One region of the Enterobacter sp. DVT3837 genome, then DNA from elsewhere that is predicted to be linked to it. Evidence: predicted binding sites of a transcription regulator. Region 1 holds the regulator's gene; each other region holds the start of a gene.
The links. Region 1 encodes PhoB, which activates phosphate uptake and scavenging genes when phosphate is short. Its sites were predicted from a motif close to CTGTCATAAAACTGNCNNAT; they were not measured.
Positions count from the first base shown of each region.

Region 2: the regulator PhoB is predicted to act here: its motif matches at 3,522-3,541, upstream of AC0XWG_RS18735 (heavy metal response regulator transcription factor).
Region 3: the regulator PhoB is predicted to act here: its motif matches at 2,081-2,100, upstream of uvrB (excinuclease ABC subunit UvrB).

Region 1 covers NZ_JBWDLA010000001.1:452,231-458,076, reverse strand. The annotation lists gene sbcC (exonuclease subunit SbcC) at 1-2,002, opposite strand, end outside; gene sbcD (exonuclease subunit SbcD) at 1,999-3,204, opposite strand; gene phoB (phosphate response regulator transcription factor PhoB) at 3,391-4,080, shown strand; gene phoR (phosphate regulon sensor histidine kinase PhoR) at 4,102-5,397, shown strand; gene brnQ (branched-chain amino acid transporter carrier protein BrnQ) at 5,807-5,846, shown strand, end outside.
Region 2 covers NZ_JBWDLA010000002.1:795,082-800,927, forward strand. The annotation lists gene AC0XWG_RS18715 (flavodoxin) at 1-17, opposite strand, end outside; gene AC0XWG_RS18720 (carboxymuconolactone decarboxylase family protein) at 27-788, opposite strand; gene AC0XWG_RS18725 ((R)-mandelonitrile lyase) at 766-1,245, opposite strand; gene AC0XWG_RS18730 (heavy metal sensor histidine kinase) at 1,310-2,767, opposite strand; gene AC0XWG_RS18735 (heavy metal response regulator transcription factor) at 2,782-3,462, opposite strand; gene AC0XWG_RS18740 (alpha/beta hydrolase) at 3,718-4,743, shown strand; gene AC0XWG_RS18745 (nitroreductase) at 5,003-5,683, shown strand.
Region 3 covers NZ_JBWDLA010000001.1:57,856-63,701, forward strand. The annotation lists gene uvrB (excinuclease ABC subunit UvrB) at 1-1,849, opposite strand, end outside; gene AC0XWG_RS00270 (ABC transporter ATP-binding protein) at 2,603-3,325, shown strand; gene bioD (dethiobiotin synthase) at 3,288-3,989, opposite strand; gene bioC (malonyl-ACP O-methyltransferase BioC) at 3,982-4,737, opposite strand; gene bioF (8-amino-7-oxononanoate synthase) at 4,721-5,846, opposite strand, start outside.

The sequences.
Region 1 (5,846 bases):
TCAGCCAGGCGGCCTCTGTACCTTCTTCAGGTACGCTGAGTGAAAGTGCGGCCAGGGCGCTTTCCAGCCCCTGACGCGTTGTCGCCAGTTGCTGCTGGTACTGGCGTTCCTGCTCTTCCATTTCGTTGAGCTGGTTTTGCAGCGTCAGACGCTGGCTGAGCTGATAAAGCTGGCGTTCATAGTGCTCCTGTTCGCTCATCCAGATGGCAATATCTTCCTGAATATTCAGCGAAATATTTAATGCCGCGCAAACCTCCTGCCACTCTTTAGTGAGCGCTTGCTCTTCCTGAGAGAGTGTCTGCGCTTCGCCTGTCTCGCGCTGGATCTGTTGAGTCAGGGCATTAACCTGGCCCAGAACCAGCAGCCCTTCCTCTTTTAGCGAGGCGACCTCTTTTTCCAGGGCATCACGGCGGCGCTGATTATCAGTGAGTTCAAGCGCTTGATATTTCTCCACGGCGGGATGTTCGCTGGAGCCGCACAGTGGACAGGGTTTGCCTGCCTCAAGCTGAGAACGATAGCTTTCCAGATCTTTAATCGTCGCTTCACGTTCACACAGGGCTTTCAGGTCCAGATAGTGCTGGTTTTTCTCTTTGTATTGCAGGCGACGTAGCGTCAATGTTTCATTGAGTTTTACCTGCTCAGCCAGGGCCTTCTGCATGCTTTCACCGTTCTGGTGCAGGCGTTTTTGTAGCGGCTGATAGCGGGCATGGAGCGAGGTCAGACGTTGACGCATCGTTCGTGACTGCGCCTGTTGTTCCATCGCTACTGCAACCTCATCCACCGTCAGCGTCAGGGTTGTTTCCGGCAGGGCGGCCCGTTTATGGCGTAATTCAGTGAGGCGGGCGGTCAGGGCAGTAAGCTGATTTTTATCACGGCCAAGCTGAGCGAAGTGCGCTCGCCAGCCTGCCATTTCCTGTCCCCATAAGCGGAATCGATCATGTTCTGCCTGCCACTGCGTCAATACCGTTAATTCAGTCTGCAACTGCTCATGGGTATGAATGGCGGTATTACGGATACGCGAGCGCAGCGCGGTTTTATCTTGTAAGCGAGTATTTACTTCGATAATTCGCTGCTGGGTTTGAGCCAGACGCGAGGCTTGCTCTTGCTGGTGTTCCCAAAGCGGTCGAAGCTGAGCGGCGGGTTGAGCAAGCTGGAGCTTTGCCAGGCCAGGCGCGGCGTCGGTCAGCGCCTGCTGTGCCTGCTGTTGTAACACGCTTACGCGCTGTTGCTCGCGAAGAAGCTCATCATGGCGTGTAAGCCACTGATAATCTTTCTGCTGGCGCTGTTGCTGTGCCAGCAGTGTTTTCTCTTCGTCAGTAAGTGCCTGCAAACTCTGCTGTAACTGCTGCTGTTGCTCTTCGCTCAACAGCACCACACCCGCTGCCTGTGCCTCGCGCATTTCAAGTACGTTTCGGGCGGCTTTGTGTTTCTCAAATATCCTGGCGGAAATCTGGCCATAGATCTCGGTTCCGGTCAGTTCTTCCAGCAGCTCTGCGCGATCGCTCGGCTTGGCATTGAGGAAAGCGGCAAACTGCCCCTGAGAGAGCAGCATTGAACGGGTAAATCGGTCATAGTCCAGCCCGGTGAGCGCGGCGGTTTGCTCCAGTTTATCTGTCACTTTGTCGGCGAGAATCTTGCCATCTTCGCAGCGAGCCAGTTCCACACGCGGTGCCTGCAGGTTCCCGTCTGGCTGATTACGCGCCCGGTTCTGGCTCCAGAAGGCGCGGTAGGCGGTACCTTTTACTTCAAACTCAACCTCGGCCAGACACTCGGCGGTATCACGCGTCATCAGATCGTTTTGCGCCTGAGACACTTTTTGCAGACGCGGCGTTTCGTGATAGAGCGCCAGACAGATGGCGTCGAGCAGGGTGGTCTTGCCTGCACCGGTCGCACCGGTAATGGCAAACAGCCCGTTGCTGGCAAAGGGCTCAGCGGTAAAGTCAATTTTCCACTCGCCCTTGAGTGAGTTGAGGTTTTTCAGACGCAGGCTCAGGATTTTCATGCGTTCTCTTCCTCGTTATTCAGCGCGTGGAGCGTATGGGCGAACAGCTCGTTCAGCCGGGCGCGTTTTGCATCGTCCATCTCTTCCTGGGCCAGTCGGCGTTCAAAAACCTCTTCGACTTTAAGTTCACTCAGCGTTTCGCGCTGAGCACTCAGCAGGATTTTTTCGCGCTGCTCGCGACTACGGCGTACCAGTAAAACCTCGACAGGAAGATCTTCCGTCAGCGCCTGAATTTTTCGCTGCATATCATGCAGATAGTCGTCTGTCGTGATTTCGATATCCAGCCAGACGGGGGGATTAAGCGCAGTGCCACGCCACTGTTCAAGCTGGGAGGTGATGGCATCAAGGTCACCCTTCAGCACCGCCAGCGGCTGGGTAACAGGGACTTCCAGCGTTTCGACGGCGCTGAGTTTACCTCCGTTAAAACTCACCAGATGCACAGATTTGGCTTTACCTGTCTCATCAAAACTCAGCGAAATGGGCGAGCCACAATAGCGAATGTGTTCGCAGCCACCAATGATCTGTGCGCGGTGAATATGCCCAAGCGCAATGTAGTCGGCAGGCGGGAAATTTTGCGCCGGGAACGCATCCAGCGTACCAATATAGATGTCACGTACGGCGTCACTTTTACTGGCTCCGACGGTGGTGAGATGCCCGGTTGCAATCACCGGAATAAGCTGTTCGCCGCGCAAGGTACAGGCATCGGTATATTGTTGGTGATAATAGTCAGTGATGCTCTGCAACAGATGCTGCTGTTTTTCTCCGCCGGACATCCCGGCCTGGCTCTGCACGATATCGCGTGGGCGCAGGAAGGGAACCGGGCACAGCACCGCCCCCGGTGTACCGTCACGTTTTTTCAGGATCTGCGGCGCATGCCCGGCACTGGCCACCACGGTAGTGTTCAGGAAGGCCAGGATGTCGCGGGATTCATTCAGCGTGGCGACGGAGTCGTGATTACCGGCGACAATCACCAGATGGCAGCCTGTTTGCTGCAGATTTACCACGAAGCGGTTGTACAGCTCACGCGCATAGCTTGGCGGCGAGCCGGTGTCGAAAATGTCACCCGCGACAATAATCGCATCCACTTCGCGCGATCGAGCCGTATCCAGCAGCCAGTTCAGGAACGCTTCATGCTCAGCTGCCCTGCTTTTGCTGTAAAAGTTTTGACCCAGATGCCAGTCCGAAGTGTGAAGTATGCGCATAGGAGATCCGTGGCGAAAAAAGATGTTGGCGATTATAAACATTCAGGGGCAGAAAATAACCGCTGTAATAAAACAACAGTTTGCCATTTATAGTGGTAAGGTTTTTCATAAATCTGTCATAAATCTGACGCATAATGACGCCGCATTACAAACTTGTAACTTAAATAAGATAAGACAGGGCAAAGTATGGCGAGACGTATTCTGGTCGTAGAAGATGAAGCTCCAATTCGTGAAATGGTGTGCTTCGTGCTCGAACAAAATGGCTTCCAGCCGGTTGAAGCGGAAGATTATGACAGCGCGGTGAACCAGTTGAATGAGCCCTGGCCCGATCTGATTCTGCTCGACTGGATGTTGCCTGGCGGCTCTGGACTGCAGTTTATCAAACACATTAAACGTGAAGCGATGACCCGCGATATCCCCGTTGTCATGCTGACGGCACGTGGTGAAGAAGAGGATCGCGTGCGTGGGCTTGAAACGGGTGCCGATGATTACATTACCAAGCCGTTCTCCCCGAAAGAGCTGGTTGCTCGTATCAAAGCCGTAATGCGCCGCATTTCACCGATGGCAGTGGAAGAGGTGATTGAGATGCAGGGGCTGAGCCTTGACCCGACCTCACACCGCGTCATGACGGGCGAAAACCCACTCGACATGGGGCCTACCGAATTTAAACTTCTGCACTTCTTTATGACTCACCCGGAACGCGTTTACAGCCGCGAACAGTTGCTGAATAACGTCTGGGGAACTAACGTGTATGTCGAAGACCGGACGGTTGACGTCCATATCCGCCGCCTGCGAAAAGCGCTGGAACTGAGCGGCCACGATCGCATGGTGCAGACGGTCCGCGGCACGGGTTATCGTTTTTCTACCCGTTTCTGAACAATGACAGGAGTGTGACGCGTGCTGGAACGTCTGTCATGGAAAAGGCTCGTCTTTGAACTGATCTTATGTTGTATTCCGGCCTTCATTCTGGGGGCCTTTCTTGGACATCTGCCGTGGTTTCTGCTGGCCTCGGTCACCGGGCTGCTGATCTGGCATTTCTGGAACCTGTTACGCCTCTCCTGGTGGCTATGGGTTGACCGAAGTATGACACCGCCGCCGGGAAGCGGCAGTTGGGAACCGCTGCTTTACGGTTTGCATCAGATGCAGATGCGTAATAAAAAGCGCCGCCGCGAACTGGGAAGCCTGATCAAGCGTTTTCGCAGCGGGGCGGAGTCGCTACCGGATGCGGTCATTCTGACGACCGAAGAAGGGACAATCTTCTGGTGTAATGGTCTTGCGCAACAGTTGCTGGGGTTGCGCTGGCCGGATGATAATGGCCAGAATATCCTCAACCTTCTGCGTTATCCTGAGTTTGCGCAGTATCTAAAAAAGCGTGATTTTACCGGTCCGCATAATCTGAAACTCAATAATGGTCGCCATCTGGAAATCCGCGTGATGCCCTACAGCGATCGGCAGTGGCTGATGGTGGCGCGCGATGTCACCCAGATGCACCAGCTGGAAGGCGCGCGACGCAACTTCTTCGCGAACGTGAGCCACGAATTACGCACCCCGTTGACCGTACTGCAGGGGTACCTGGAGATGATGCAGGAGCAAACGCTTGAAGGTGCGCCACGTGAAAAAGCGCTGCACACCATGCGCGAGCAAACGCACCGTATGGAAGGTCTGGTGAAACAGCTGTTGACGCTCTCAAAGATTGAAGCGGCGCCAACGCTTGCGCTGAATGACACCATTGATGTCCCCATGATGCTGCGGGTGGTGGAGCGTGAAGCACAGACGCTAAGCCATAAAAAGCACCACCTGACTTTTGAGGTCGACAATACGCTGAAGGTTCTGGGCAGTGAAGATGAGTTGCGCAGCGCCATTTCCAACCTGGTGTATAACGCGGTGAATCATACGCCGGAAGGGACGGAGATCGTGGTGCGCTGGCAACATACCCCTACGGGCGCTGAATTTAGCGTCGAGGATAATGGTCCGGGGATTGCTCCGGAGCACATCCCGCGTCTGACCGAACGTTTCTATCGCGTGGATAAGGCGCGATCGCGACAGACAGGGGGAAGCGGTCTGGGGCTGGCGATTGTAAAACATGCCGTCAATCACCATGAAAGCCGCCTCGATATTCAGAGTACCCTGGGTAAGGGAACCCGCTTTAGTTTCGTGATCCCGGAACGATTAATTGCCAAAAAGATCGCCTGATAACGGGTGTGTCATTTTACCTTTCCACGGGTCAGCGTTTGCTGGCCCGTTTGCTTTGCAGTCAAACGAAACGCGAATGAATTTTATACGGCTGACTGTTTTTTGTTCGCATGATTAGCCATGGGTTTTTCTGATAATTAGCGTATTATGCTGGTGTGTTTTTTCATGGTGGCATATTGTTCTGGTTTTGCGATCCCACCTTGCCTTTAAACGTTATAAGCGTTTAAATTGCGCCCCAGATACTGTCAGACCGACTGTATTTGCGTGGTAAATCGAAAAACTATTCTTCTCCACGCCAGGACGGGAGCATTTCCCGCTGAAATTGAGCAATTTTTCGGCTGTATCTTCCCACCAGGGAAATCGAAAAGCTCAATGTTTTCAACACCACATCCACAGGCAGTAAGGTTTTATGACCCATCACTTAAAATCGCGTGACATCATCGCGCTGG
Region 2 (5,846 bases), on a different contig from region 1:
CTGGGATCATGCTCCATAATCCACTCCTAATTGTTTGCGAGCGCCTGCTGCAGCGCCTTTTCAGCTCGCGTTGCTGCATCATTTTCGCCATGTTCACGCAGAACCTGTGCCAGCTGGCGCAGCTGCGACGCCGTCAGGCCGACCCGCATGCTTGCTCGCGTATGCGACAGCAGTTGTGATTCGACGCCCGGCGTGGCCGCTAATGCGCCAACCGTTGCCAGCTCGCGGCTTTGCCAGTCGAGGTTATCACGGGCGAAAATGTCGCCGAAAAGGTGCGTTTGCAGGAACTGGTTAATCACCGGGGCAAAATCAAACAGTGGGCCCTGGACGGGAGCGCCTGAGATTTTTGTCTGGTTTGCGGTACCAACACGGCGAAGCTCACCCCCGACAGGGATCGGGGCAATCGGTTCTTTACCCTCAACGTCTTTGATACCACGTTGTTTACGTGCTTCGACGACCTTCATCAGTTCACTAAGCGCATTCAGGCTACGGGGGAAGCCCGTATAGGCATAAAGCTGGACGAGAATCTCTTTGGTTTCGTTTATCGTGAGCCCTGCGTCAAGACCCTGATTCAGGGCTGCATTCAGCTTATCCATCTGGCTGCTGGCCATCGATGCCGCAATCAACGGGATGGCCTGTTGGCTGGCTGACAGCGTATCTGAAACCGTTTGTTCGTGGTTCATTTCTGAGGCTCCTTTATTGACGGGCGCAGCATGTGCCGCGAGACCAAAACCAAAGGTCAGCAGTACCGCTGCCGCTAATGTTTTAATGGGCGTGGTATTGTTCATCTGTCACTTTCTCCATCCAGTTAACGCTTTTGCCATCCACAATCCCGGTTATCGCCAGATGCGTCATCGCGCTGCCGGGGGCCGCCCCGTGCCAGTGTTTGACGCCCGCCGGGCAAGAGACAACGTCACCGGCGCGGATAACCTGCACCGGCTGGCCTTCTTGCTGGGTGAGCCCAACACCCGAGGTCACAATCAGCCGCTGACCTGCCGGATGCGTATGCCAGGCGGAACGAGCGCCGGGTTCAAACGTGACATAAGCCCCGGAAACAGGGATGTCGTTATCCGGTTTGAAGAGAGGATCAACCCTGACACGACCGGTAAAGTTCTCGGCTGGCCCGAACACCGCATTCTGACTTCCTGCGGGGGCGATATGGGCAGCGGGATTTTGTTCCGCTGCCCAGGATGAAAATGTGAAGAAGGGCAGTAACAGCCCGAGGTAACGTAAATGTCCGATCATGCAAAGCGTCCTTATCAATGAAGAGGGGATTGCCTGCGATGATTTTATCGGGAGGGTAATGACGTCAGGCTGACGCCCCCCTGACAATTCTGTCAGCTAACCCGGGTCCCGGCTCAGTACCGGATTGAGCATTGTCTGCCGCTTTATCCGCTTGTAGCGCAAAGGTGAGGCCAAAAGTATTGATGCCACCTTCACTACGGGCAAAGACATCTCCCCGGTGCATAATGGCGACGGCGCGGACGATCGACAGGCCCAGCCCATGGTGGGTATCACTCCTGGCCCGGGAGGTGTCGACGCGATAAAAACGCTCGAAAAGCCGGTGTAAGTGCTCTGGCGCTATCGGCTCGCCTGGATTTGACACTTCAACACAGGCTTGATGACCTTTTTCGCTTAAGCGCACCGTAACCGTGCTATTGGACGGAGAATGTCTTGCGCTGTTTTCCAGTAAATTAGCCAGTGAGCGGTGGAAAAGCCGCCGGTCGATATGTGCGGTGACGTCGCCCTCTATATCCAGAGAAAGCTGTTTTTCAGCAAAAGAAGGTTCAACGTACTCCGCTGTTTTCAGGGTTTCTTCCCGCAGAGACACCTTAGTCCGCTGGGACGCATGCTCACCCGCGTGAGCATGGGACAGGAACAGCATGTCGTTTACTATCGAGGTCATGCGTTCAAGTTCTTCCAGGTTGGAACCCAGTAACTCTTCCAGTTCATCCTGCGAGCGTCGGCGTGAGAGACCTAACTGCGTCTGGCCAATCAGGTTAGTCAGTGGGGTTCGAAGTTCATGCGCAACATCGGCATTAAAGCTTTCGAGTTGTCGCCAGGCGACCTCTTGCCGTTCCAGCACGCCATTAAAAGAGGATGCTAACTGCTGTAATTCGTCAGGTAATGCTTCGGTATTCAGGCGCTGACCATGGTCCCCGGGAGCGAGTTGCCGGGCCTGTTTACTGAGCGCCCCAACGGGACGAAGACCGATCCTTGAAACGGCGTATCCCAGTAAGGCGACAATCACGACGCCCAGTGCGGTAATGATCAGCAATGTCCGCGTGAACGCATCGAGTGTGCCCATGTACGGCGTGGAGTCAATGGCAACCACATAGCGCAGCTCAGGCCTTTCACCGTTGGCGGGGATCGTTTTCACTAACAGAAACAGCGAGCATGCACCTTCTGATGCGCCGGGCACTTTATTAAAGCCTTCCCGTAAAGAAGACCACTGAACGCCCACCGGCGGCGTTCCCCCCATGCTAAAGCGTGGGTTATTGCTTACTATCCAGTAGCGAACGCGCTCACCTTCAGAATTGGTTAATACGGTGAATTTATTGGCCAATGTCGACCAGCTGTCAGCCGAGGTTCGTGCGGTGATCCACGGGCTCATTAATGATTCGCGGAACAACAATTCGTTGTGCATCTGCTTTTGCAAAGAGTCATGCAAGGAGCTTCTGAGCAAGATGCCGATAATGGACACAATCAGCAGCGCGGATAAGGCAAACATCAGCGCCAGATGAACGGAGATGGAACGCTTAGGCATGCTTATCCCCTTTATTATTCTGACCGGACTTCGAGGACATAACCCATGCCACGAACGGTATGCAGTAGTTTGACGTCGAACGGCGCATCCACTTTGGCCCGCAGGCGTTTAATGGCCACTTCAACCACGTTGGCATCGCTGTCGAAATTCATGTCCCATATCTGCTCCGCAATCATCATTTTTGACAGAATCTCTCCCTGATGCCGGGCCAAAAGGCTCAACAGGGAAAACTCTTTCGCGGTCAGCTCCAGCCGTGTTCCGGCGCGAAATACGCGACGAGCCAGCAGGTCGAGATGCAGATCGTGAATTTGCAGCTGGGTGATGTCTGCGCCATCCGTAGCGCGGCGGCGCACCAGTGCCTGAATACGCGCCACCAGCTCAATCAGCGAGAAGGGCTTGGGCAGATAATCATCCGCGCCAAGACGCAGTCCTTTAACGCGTTCATCGACAGAGCCGCGAGCCGAAAGCATCAGCACCGGCGTCTGTTTGGCTGCCCGCACACCCTCAAGTACCCGGTAACCATCCATCCCCGGCAGCATCACATCCAGGATTATCGCGTCGTAGTCGAACTCCAGCGCGTAATGAAGTCCTTCCGCGCCATCTGCAGAGACATCTACCGTAAACCCGGACTCACCCAGTGCACGGGAGAGATAGGTTGACGTTTTTTCTTCATCTTCGACTAACAACAGGCGCATAAGAGACTTCCTTTTAACTTTTCAATCGAGATCATTGTGCCTCCTGATTGCCAACATAAAGCTGACGGTTTCCTGACAGCGCTGTCAGAAATACTTTCCCATCCCAGTTTGTTTCCTGACAAAAATGTTATTTCCCCGTCACGATGCTGACAGCGCTCTCTGCCTAATCTGAGCCTGCAAATTTGATTCTGCGAGCCTGAATAACCAGGCCGATACTCATCGGGAGAGACCATGAAATTCACGCTTATCAGTGCAATGCTACTCACGGCTATGGCCGGAGTGACCTCAGTCAATGCGGCTGATTACAAAAAAAATCCATTCACTCTCGTCTATGACGGAGCCATCACCGAGAACGTCAAAGGCAAGGTCAATATTCACCCAGTGAAATACGATCTGCATGGCATCCAGATTGCTGCGAATGTCTATACCCCTGCTAACTACGATCCCGCCAAAAAATACCCGGCCGTGGTGGTTGCACATCCTAATGGCGGCGTAAAAGAACAGGTCGCCGGGTTATATGCTCAGCGTCTTGCCGAGCAGGGCTACATCACCATTACCGCCGACGCGGCTTATCAGGGTGCCAGCGGTGGGATGCCTCGCAGCGTGGATAAACCCGCTAATCGCATTGAGGATATCCACGGCATGGCTGACTACATCAGCCAGTATCCCGGTGTAGATACCGCCCGCCTCGGTCTTCTGGGTATTTGCGGAGGCGGTGGGTATTCACTGGTTGCTGCCGAGACGGACAAACGGTTTAAATCGATTGCAACTATCAGCATGTTTAATTCAGGCCTTGTGCGCCGCAACGGTATGCAGGATTCACAGCTGGATACTATCCAGCAGCGTCTTCAGCAGGCTTCTGACGCACGTGCTCAGGAAGCAGCCGGAGGAGAAGTGCTTTACTCCGGCGATGCCAACCTGACTGATGAACAGATTGCTAAATTACCTTTTGCCTTGTATCGCCAGGGCTACGAGTACTACTGGAAAACTCACGCCCATCCGAACTCTACGTTTAAATACACCACTAGCAGTCTGCTGGATTTGATGAGCTTTGACGTAACGGACCATATCATTCTCATCAATAAACCACTGCTGATGATTGCCGGTTCAAAAGCGGATACGCTCTATATGACTGAAGACGCGTTCGCGAAAGCCACCGGTACGAAGGACAAAGAACTCTTCCTGATCGATGGCGCTACCCATATCGAGACGTATTGGGTACCCAAATATGTTGATGAGGCTTTGCAAAAGTTAGACGTCTTCTTCGATAAAAATATTTAGTTAGCATTCGATGATGCCCCAGCCGCGCAGGCTGGGGTATGTCCATCAGCTGTAGCCATTTTCCGCTTGCGTGTTCACGCGATAGACCCAGATTAACGAAGTTGCGGTTAAAGATAATTACGCTGCTTAAATAGGCGCTATGAATAGAATTCATAGACCTAATCTGGAACCGGGAATGAAAACGATGAGACTGATGTGACAGGATGGATCTGGATAGAGTGAATCATTCACTTCAAATTACTTTCAGGCGGAGAAGCAAATGAGTTCGCAAGAGCCAACATTTAGTGAGGTAGTAAAAAACAGATACTCGGCAAGAGCCTTTCTTCCAACTCCTATCCCCAGAGAGATCCTCAAAGACATTTTGCTCGAAGCGCAATGCGCACCATCCAACTGCAATACTCAACCCTGGTCCCTGCATATTGTTGCAGGAGATAAACTTCGTGAATTAAGCCACGCACTGACGGAAGATCTGAGGGCGGGGAACTACAGTCTTGATTTTACCTTTGATAAAGAAGCTTATCCCGAGCCATTCAGGCAACGGGCTTCGGAGCAGGGGCGCTCGTACTATCAGGCACTGGGCGTTGCGCGGGGGGATAACTTAAGTCGCTCAGAAGTGGTCGAGCGTAATGTGAGATTTTTCGGCGCGCCTCATGTTGCTCTGCTGTTCATTCCTGCTGTAGGGGACAACGTTCGCGTAGCCTCGGACGCCGGTATGTATGCCCAGACATTCCTGCTTTCTCTGGCAGCTCGAGGTTACGCAGGCGTTCCACAGGCAGTGCTGAGTTATTTTGCCCAAACGGTGCGTCGAATATTAAATGTTCCTGAGAGTTTCAGGCTGCTTTACGGTATTTCTTTTGGGATCCCAGATAAAAGACATCCCTCCCTGAGTTACAGGGAAGGGCGGGTATCTCTGGACGAAAGTGTCGTCTGGCATCAATAACTACGTTTTATTTTTTTATCTGAACGGTCAGTGCCATCAGGGCGCTGGCTGCCAGGAGACTATTGTAAATAAACTCAAGAGTGATATTAGCCCAAGTATGCCGCCCAACGTGTGGTGTTATATTAACCATATTATTAATACTTTTATTACTTTTCGCACGATA
Region 3 (5,846 bases), 390 kb from region 1:
CTGAACGCGCCTTGCCGCGACCTTTCGTTTTGGTCTTCGCAATGTTCTGACCCAGCGCCAGGATATCCACCACCTTCTTGTTCAGCCCCTGAGGGATGATGCCGTGCTCTTCGTTGTAGCGCTGCTGCTTCTCGCGGCGGCGCTCCGTTTCACCAATCGCTTTCGCCATCGACGGCGTAATTTTGTCGCCGTACAGAATCGCTTTACCGTTAACGTTACGCGCGGCGCGGCCAATGGTCTGAATCAGCGAACGCTCAGAACGCAGGAAGCCCTCTTTGTCTGCATCCAGAATCGCCACCAGCGAGACTTCCGGCATATCCAGACCTTCTCGCAACAGGTTGATCCCCACCAGCACGTCGAACTCACCCAGACGCAGATCGCGGATAATCTCCATACGCTCAACCGTATCAATATCCGAGTGCAGGTAACGCACCTTCTCACCGTGCTCTTCCAGATACTCGGTAAGGTCTTCTGCCATGCGTTTGGTGAGCGTGGTCACCAGCACGCGCTCGTTAATTGCGGAACGGGCGCGGATCTCGGAAAGCAGGTCATCCACCTGAGTTGCCACCGGCCGGACTTCAATGACCGGGTCCAGCAGCCCTGTTGGACGCACCACCTGATCAACCACCTCGTCGCCTGATTTCTCCAGCTCGTAGTTGCCTGGCGTTGCCGACACGTAAATGGTTTGCGGCGCTAGCGCCTCGAACTCTTCAAACTTCATCGGACGGTTATCCAGCGCCGATGGCAGTCGGAAACCATACTCCACCAGCGTCTCTTTACGCGCGCGGTCACCGCGGTACATCCCGCCGATCTGTGGGATAGTGACGTGGGATTCGTCGATCACCAGCAAACCGTCTGCCGGGAGGTAATCAAACAGCGTCGGCGGCGGCTCGCCCGGCCCGCGCCCGGAGAGGAAGCGTGAGTAGTTTTCGATGCCGGAGCAGTAACCCAGCTCGTTCATCATCTCCAGATCAAACTGGGTTCGCTGGCTCAGACGTTGCTCTTCCAGCAGCTTATTGTTCGCCAGCAGCACCTTACGGCGCTCGGCCAGCTCCACTTTGATCTCCTCCATCGCCTGCACAATACGCTCGCGTGGCGTGACGTAGTGCGTTTTCGGGTAGATGGTGAAGCGCTGGATCACCGACTCGATGTGGCCGGTCAGCGGGTCAAATAGCGACAGGCGTTCAACCTCTTCGTCAAACAGCTCGACGCGCAGCGCCATGTCGTCCGATTCTGCCGGGAAGATGTCGATCACCTCGCCGCGTACGCGGAAGGTGCCACGCTGGAACGCCTGGTCGTTGCGGGTGTACTGCAGCTCTGCGAGACGGCGTAAAATCGCACGCTGATCGATGATCATCCCCTGCGTCAGGTGCAGCATCATCTTGAGATACAGATCCGGATCGCCCAGACCGTAGATCGCAGAAACAGACGCCACCACCACCACATCACGACGCTCAAGCAGCGCCTTCGTTGCGGAAAGACGCATCTGCTCAATGTGTTCGTTTACCGAGGCATCTTTCTCAATGAAGGTGTCAGAGCTCGGCACATAGGCTTCAGGCTGGTAGTAATCGTAGTAGGAGACAAAATATTCCACCGCGTTATCCGGGAAGAACTCTTTCATCTCACCATAAAGCTGCGCGGCCAGGGTTTTGTTGGGGGCAAGCACCATTGTGGGACGCTGGAGGTCCGCGATAACGTTGGCAATGGTAAACGTTTTGCCCGAGCCGGTTACCCCCAGCAGCGTCTGGTGCGCCAGCCCATCTTCCAGCCCCTCCTCCAGACGACGGATCGCCTCAGGCTGATCGCCAGATGGACGGAAAGCAGAATTCAATTTGAACGGTTTACTCATGGGCGACAACCTGATGACGTTATAAGCGGCAGGTGAGTAATTTTACTCCTTGTTGCCAGGAATGCCAGTAAAAAACACTGGATGAAAAACCAGTAGCATGTCAGGATATTTAGAGTAGCGTCTGAATGATTAGCGCAATAGCGGTCAAAGTTTGGACTCTGACAACATAAAACACCACCCGGGCCAGGTTATCCCCAGAACTTTTTATTTTTTAACATTTGTCAAGCCAGGTAATGATAGTTTTATGGCAACCGGTGACACTTTCATTACGGGAATTGCTTTTATCTAACCAATTAAATAATAAGCGATATTTCCTAAAGCCGCGTTTCGCGCCAATTTGGGCGTAAGCCGCGTCTTCTCTCGCTTATCGCGTGTTTTCTAACTCTAATGCACATGGTTATCCACAGGAATAGTGGATAACTGCTTCCAGCCCGTGCAGACTGCCGCTCAGCAAATTCCCGGATTTTCCCATGAGACAGCAACAAAAAATTTTTATAGCTATTTTTTGATGATTAACAGTTGCGTCATTCATAACCAACCGATGGGATCTTGCTCACATTTCCGTCATTTCCTGCCTTGCACCACAACTCAACATCTCCGGCACCGTCGATGTGCAAATCGTCAATTTGTCATCCCGCAACGTTGAGGCTTACTCCTAAAAAAGCTCTTTTTTTAATCACTTTCAGGTTTATGGCAGGAGTTTTGCAGAATCAAAAACGAGCCTCACCTACACACATTTTTAAGGAGAGAAAGATGTTGAGTCTGCGTGCAGTGAATCAGTTTTACGGAAGCCAACATACGCTATGGAACGTGGATTTAGATTTTCCGCAGGGGATGTGTACAGGTGTAGTTGGCCTGCCGGGAATGGGAAAAACCACGCTCATGAATTGCATCGCCGGCAAATTGCCCGTCGAGAGCGGCACGATTATCTGGCATGAAGCAGGGGCCCCGCCATGTGATTTGCTCAACCCGCCATCAGAACAACGTTCAGACCCGAAAATAGGCTATGTCCCGCAGGACAGGCGGATTTTCTCCCAGTTAACGATCGAGGAGAATCTGCATATTGCCATGCGGGCAACGGGAAAACCCGACCCGGAAGCAAAAAGCGATGTTTACGACCTTTTCCCGGAGCTCTACGCGCTGCGACAGACCCGCGCCAACGCGCTCTTACCGGACGACCAGTATCAGTTGGCTCTGGCCAATGCGCTGGTGAATCGCCCGCAAATGCTGATTCTGGATGAACCCATGCATGGTGCAGGTCATGGCTTTGCACAGAAGCTGGGGCAGCTGCTGGCGCGCTTAAACCGGGAGTTAGGTATGACGGTGTTATTAGCTGAACAGCAGCTGTCGTTTATCCGCCGGGTTGCGGACCGTTTCTGTATGCTCTATCGCGGGCGTAACGTGGCGCAGGGCCACGTTAAGGAACTGGATGACGAGCTCATCGCTCACTGGATGTCGCGGGAAGCAAGACGCTGAGATCGAGATAATGACCCGTTTCGGCATTTTCCGCGCCGTCAGCAAGCCAGGGAATTTCCCCGAGGCACGGCGCGGGAAGGACACGCCTGAGCGTAGCCAGATACTCCTGGTGTCGTTTACCGGGTTCAACTACGTCGTTGGCAATCCAGCCCGCCAGACGCAGTCCAGCCTGCTGTACGGCCTGTGCGGTCAACATAGCGTGATTGATGCAGCCCAGCTTGACGCCGACAACAAGAATGACCGGGAGCCGCTCAGCCTGTACCCAGTCAGCAAACGTCTGCGTGTCCGAAAGCGGCGTAAACCAGCCGCCTGCCCCCTCCACCAGCACCCAGTTTGCCTGGTTTTCCAGTGTCCGCAACCCGGCAGACAGCACGGCGAAATCAATCGGTCGGCCTTCATCGGCGCTGATAATGTGCGGCGACGTCGGCTCGGCGAAGGTGTAGGGATTCACCGCTGAATAGTCGAGTTTAAGGGTGCTGTTACGCTGCAGCGCCAGCGCGTCGGTGTTGCGTAACCCTTCCGCAGTCATCTCGCTGCCGGAGGCAACTGGCTTATAGCCAGCAGTTGTTTTTCCCCTCTGACGCGCCGCCTGTAACAGTGCAGAACTGGCAACTGTTTTGCCCACTTCCGTATCCGTTCCGGTGACAAAATACCGTTCAGTCACGTTCGATAATCCCATGAAAAAGTTGATAAGAGAGCGGGAAATGCCCCCGCTGCTGTGGCCAGGCCAGCTCCAGGTGTTGCAACTGCCCACGAGTGAGAGGCTTTTTCTCGCGTCCGGCATGCAGGTGCGTGGCACCAATGCCCTTGAGCGAGCGCATGGCACTGACGGCATCGCTGAAATTGAGGGTGATGACCTGCACCGTGCTTCGATAGCGCCAGCCTGCCAGCGCCTGCGTGACCTGATCATGCGATAAAAATCGGTTGGCATGCGGCTGTTCATCAACTGCTCGCCACGCCTGATCCAGCTCCGGTAGCGAGCTTTCCAGCAGCGTGGTAAAGGCCACCTTGCCACCCGGACGCGCCACGCGATAAAGCTCGCTTAACGCCAGTGGCAGGCTGTTACACCATTGCACTGCCAGATGGCTCCAGACCAGATCAAATTGTGCCTCAGCCAACGGAATGGCCTCGATATCCGCCACCAGATAGTGGTGCGCAGCCTGCTGATGACGCGCCTCATCAAGCATGTCTGATGACAGGTCAATGGCCGTAACGTGGCTTCCCGACTCGCGCCAGTATCGACTATTCCCGCCGGGACCACATCCGGCATCCAGCACCTGCTCAAAACGGCTCGCGCCGAGTAAAGCCAGTAACCCCCGTGCACTCTGGCGCTGGAGTTCATCATGCTGCGAATAGCTGCGTGCCGCCCGGCCAAACGCTGCCGCAATGGCCTGTTTATTGACTGGCGACATACAGAGCCTCCAGAAGTGCCGAAATGTCCTCTGCTTCGTGCGCCGCCGTCAGCGTCAGACGCAAACGCGCCGTGCCCGGCGGTACGGTAGGTGGGCGGATGGCAGTGACCCACATTCCCTTCTCGCGCAACGTCTCTGCCAGCGTGAGCGCCAGACTGTTTTCACCCACGATCACCGGCTGGATGGCGCTTTGCGAATCGGTACTGCGGAAAGGAAGATGGCACAACCCCTGACGAAAACGCTGAATATGCTCCGCCAGACGCGCACGACGTTCTTTGCCTTCCTGGCTGCGGATCACCGCCATTGACGCAGATAACGCCACGGCCTGGGCGGGTGGCATGCTGGTGCTGTAGATCAAATGCCGGGCGAACTGCAGCAGATAGTCAGCAACGGACTCACTGCACAACACGGCGGCTCCGCTCACGCCAAAGCCTTTGCCGAAGGTCACAATCAGCAGTTCCGGCTTCACGCCTTGCTGGTGCGCGCTGCCGCGCCCTTCATCCCCCATCACACCAATACCGTGGGCATCGTCGACCAACAGCCAGGCGTTTTGCCTTTTTGCTGCCTCGTGCAGCGCGGCAAGCGGCGCGCTGTCGCCGTCCATGCTGAACACCCCTTCCGTGACCGCCAGCTGTTGCCCGTCGCAGGGTTTATCCAGCAGCATAGCAAGCTGTCCCGCATCGTTATGGGCAAAACGGCGCAGCTGAGCCGGGCTTAAATTTGCCGCCTCCAGCAGCGAGGCGTGGCTTAAACGGTCGGCAACAATGCGGTCATCTTTTCCCATCAGGGCAGCGATAACCGCCTGATTGGCCGCAAAACCCGAGATAAACAGCAATGCACGCGGGTAACCCAGCCAGTCCGCAAGCTCCTCCTCCAGCGCCTGATGCGCTGTAGTGTATCCGCTGACATGTCCTGAACCGCCGCTGCCCACGCCAAATCGCTCCGCCCCCTGCTGCCAGGCGCGAACGATGGCCGGATGCTGGCTCAGCCCGAGATAATCATTGCTGGAGAAATTACAAAACTGCCGGTTATCACGGGTAAGAAAACGGCCTGCACCGTTTTCAACCACCCTGCGGACGCGAAACGCCTCTGCCGCCAGGCGCTCTTCC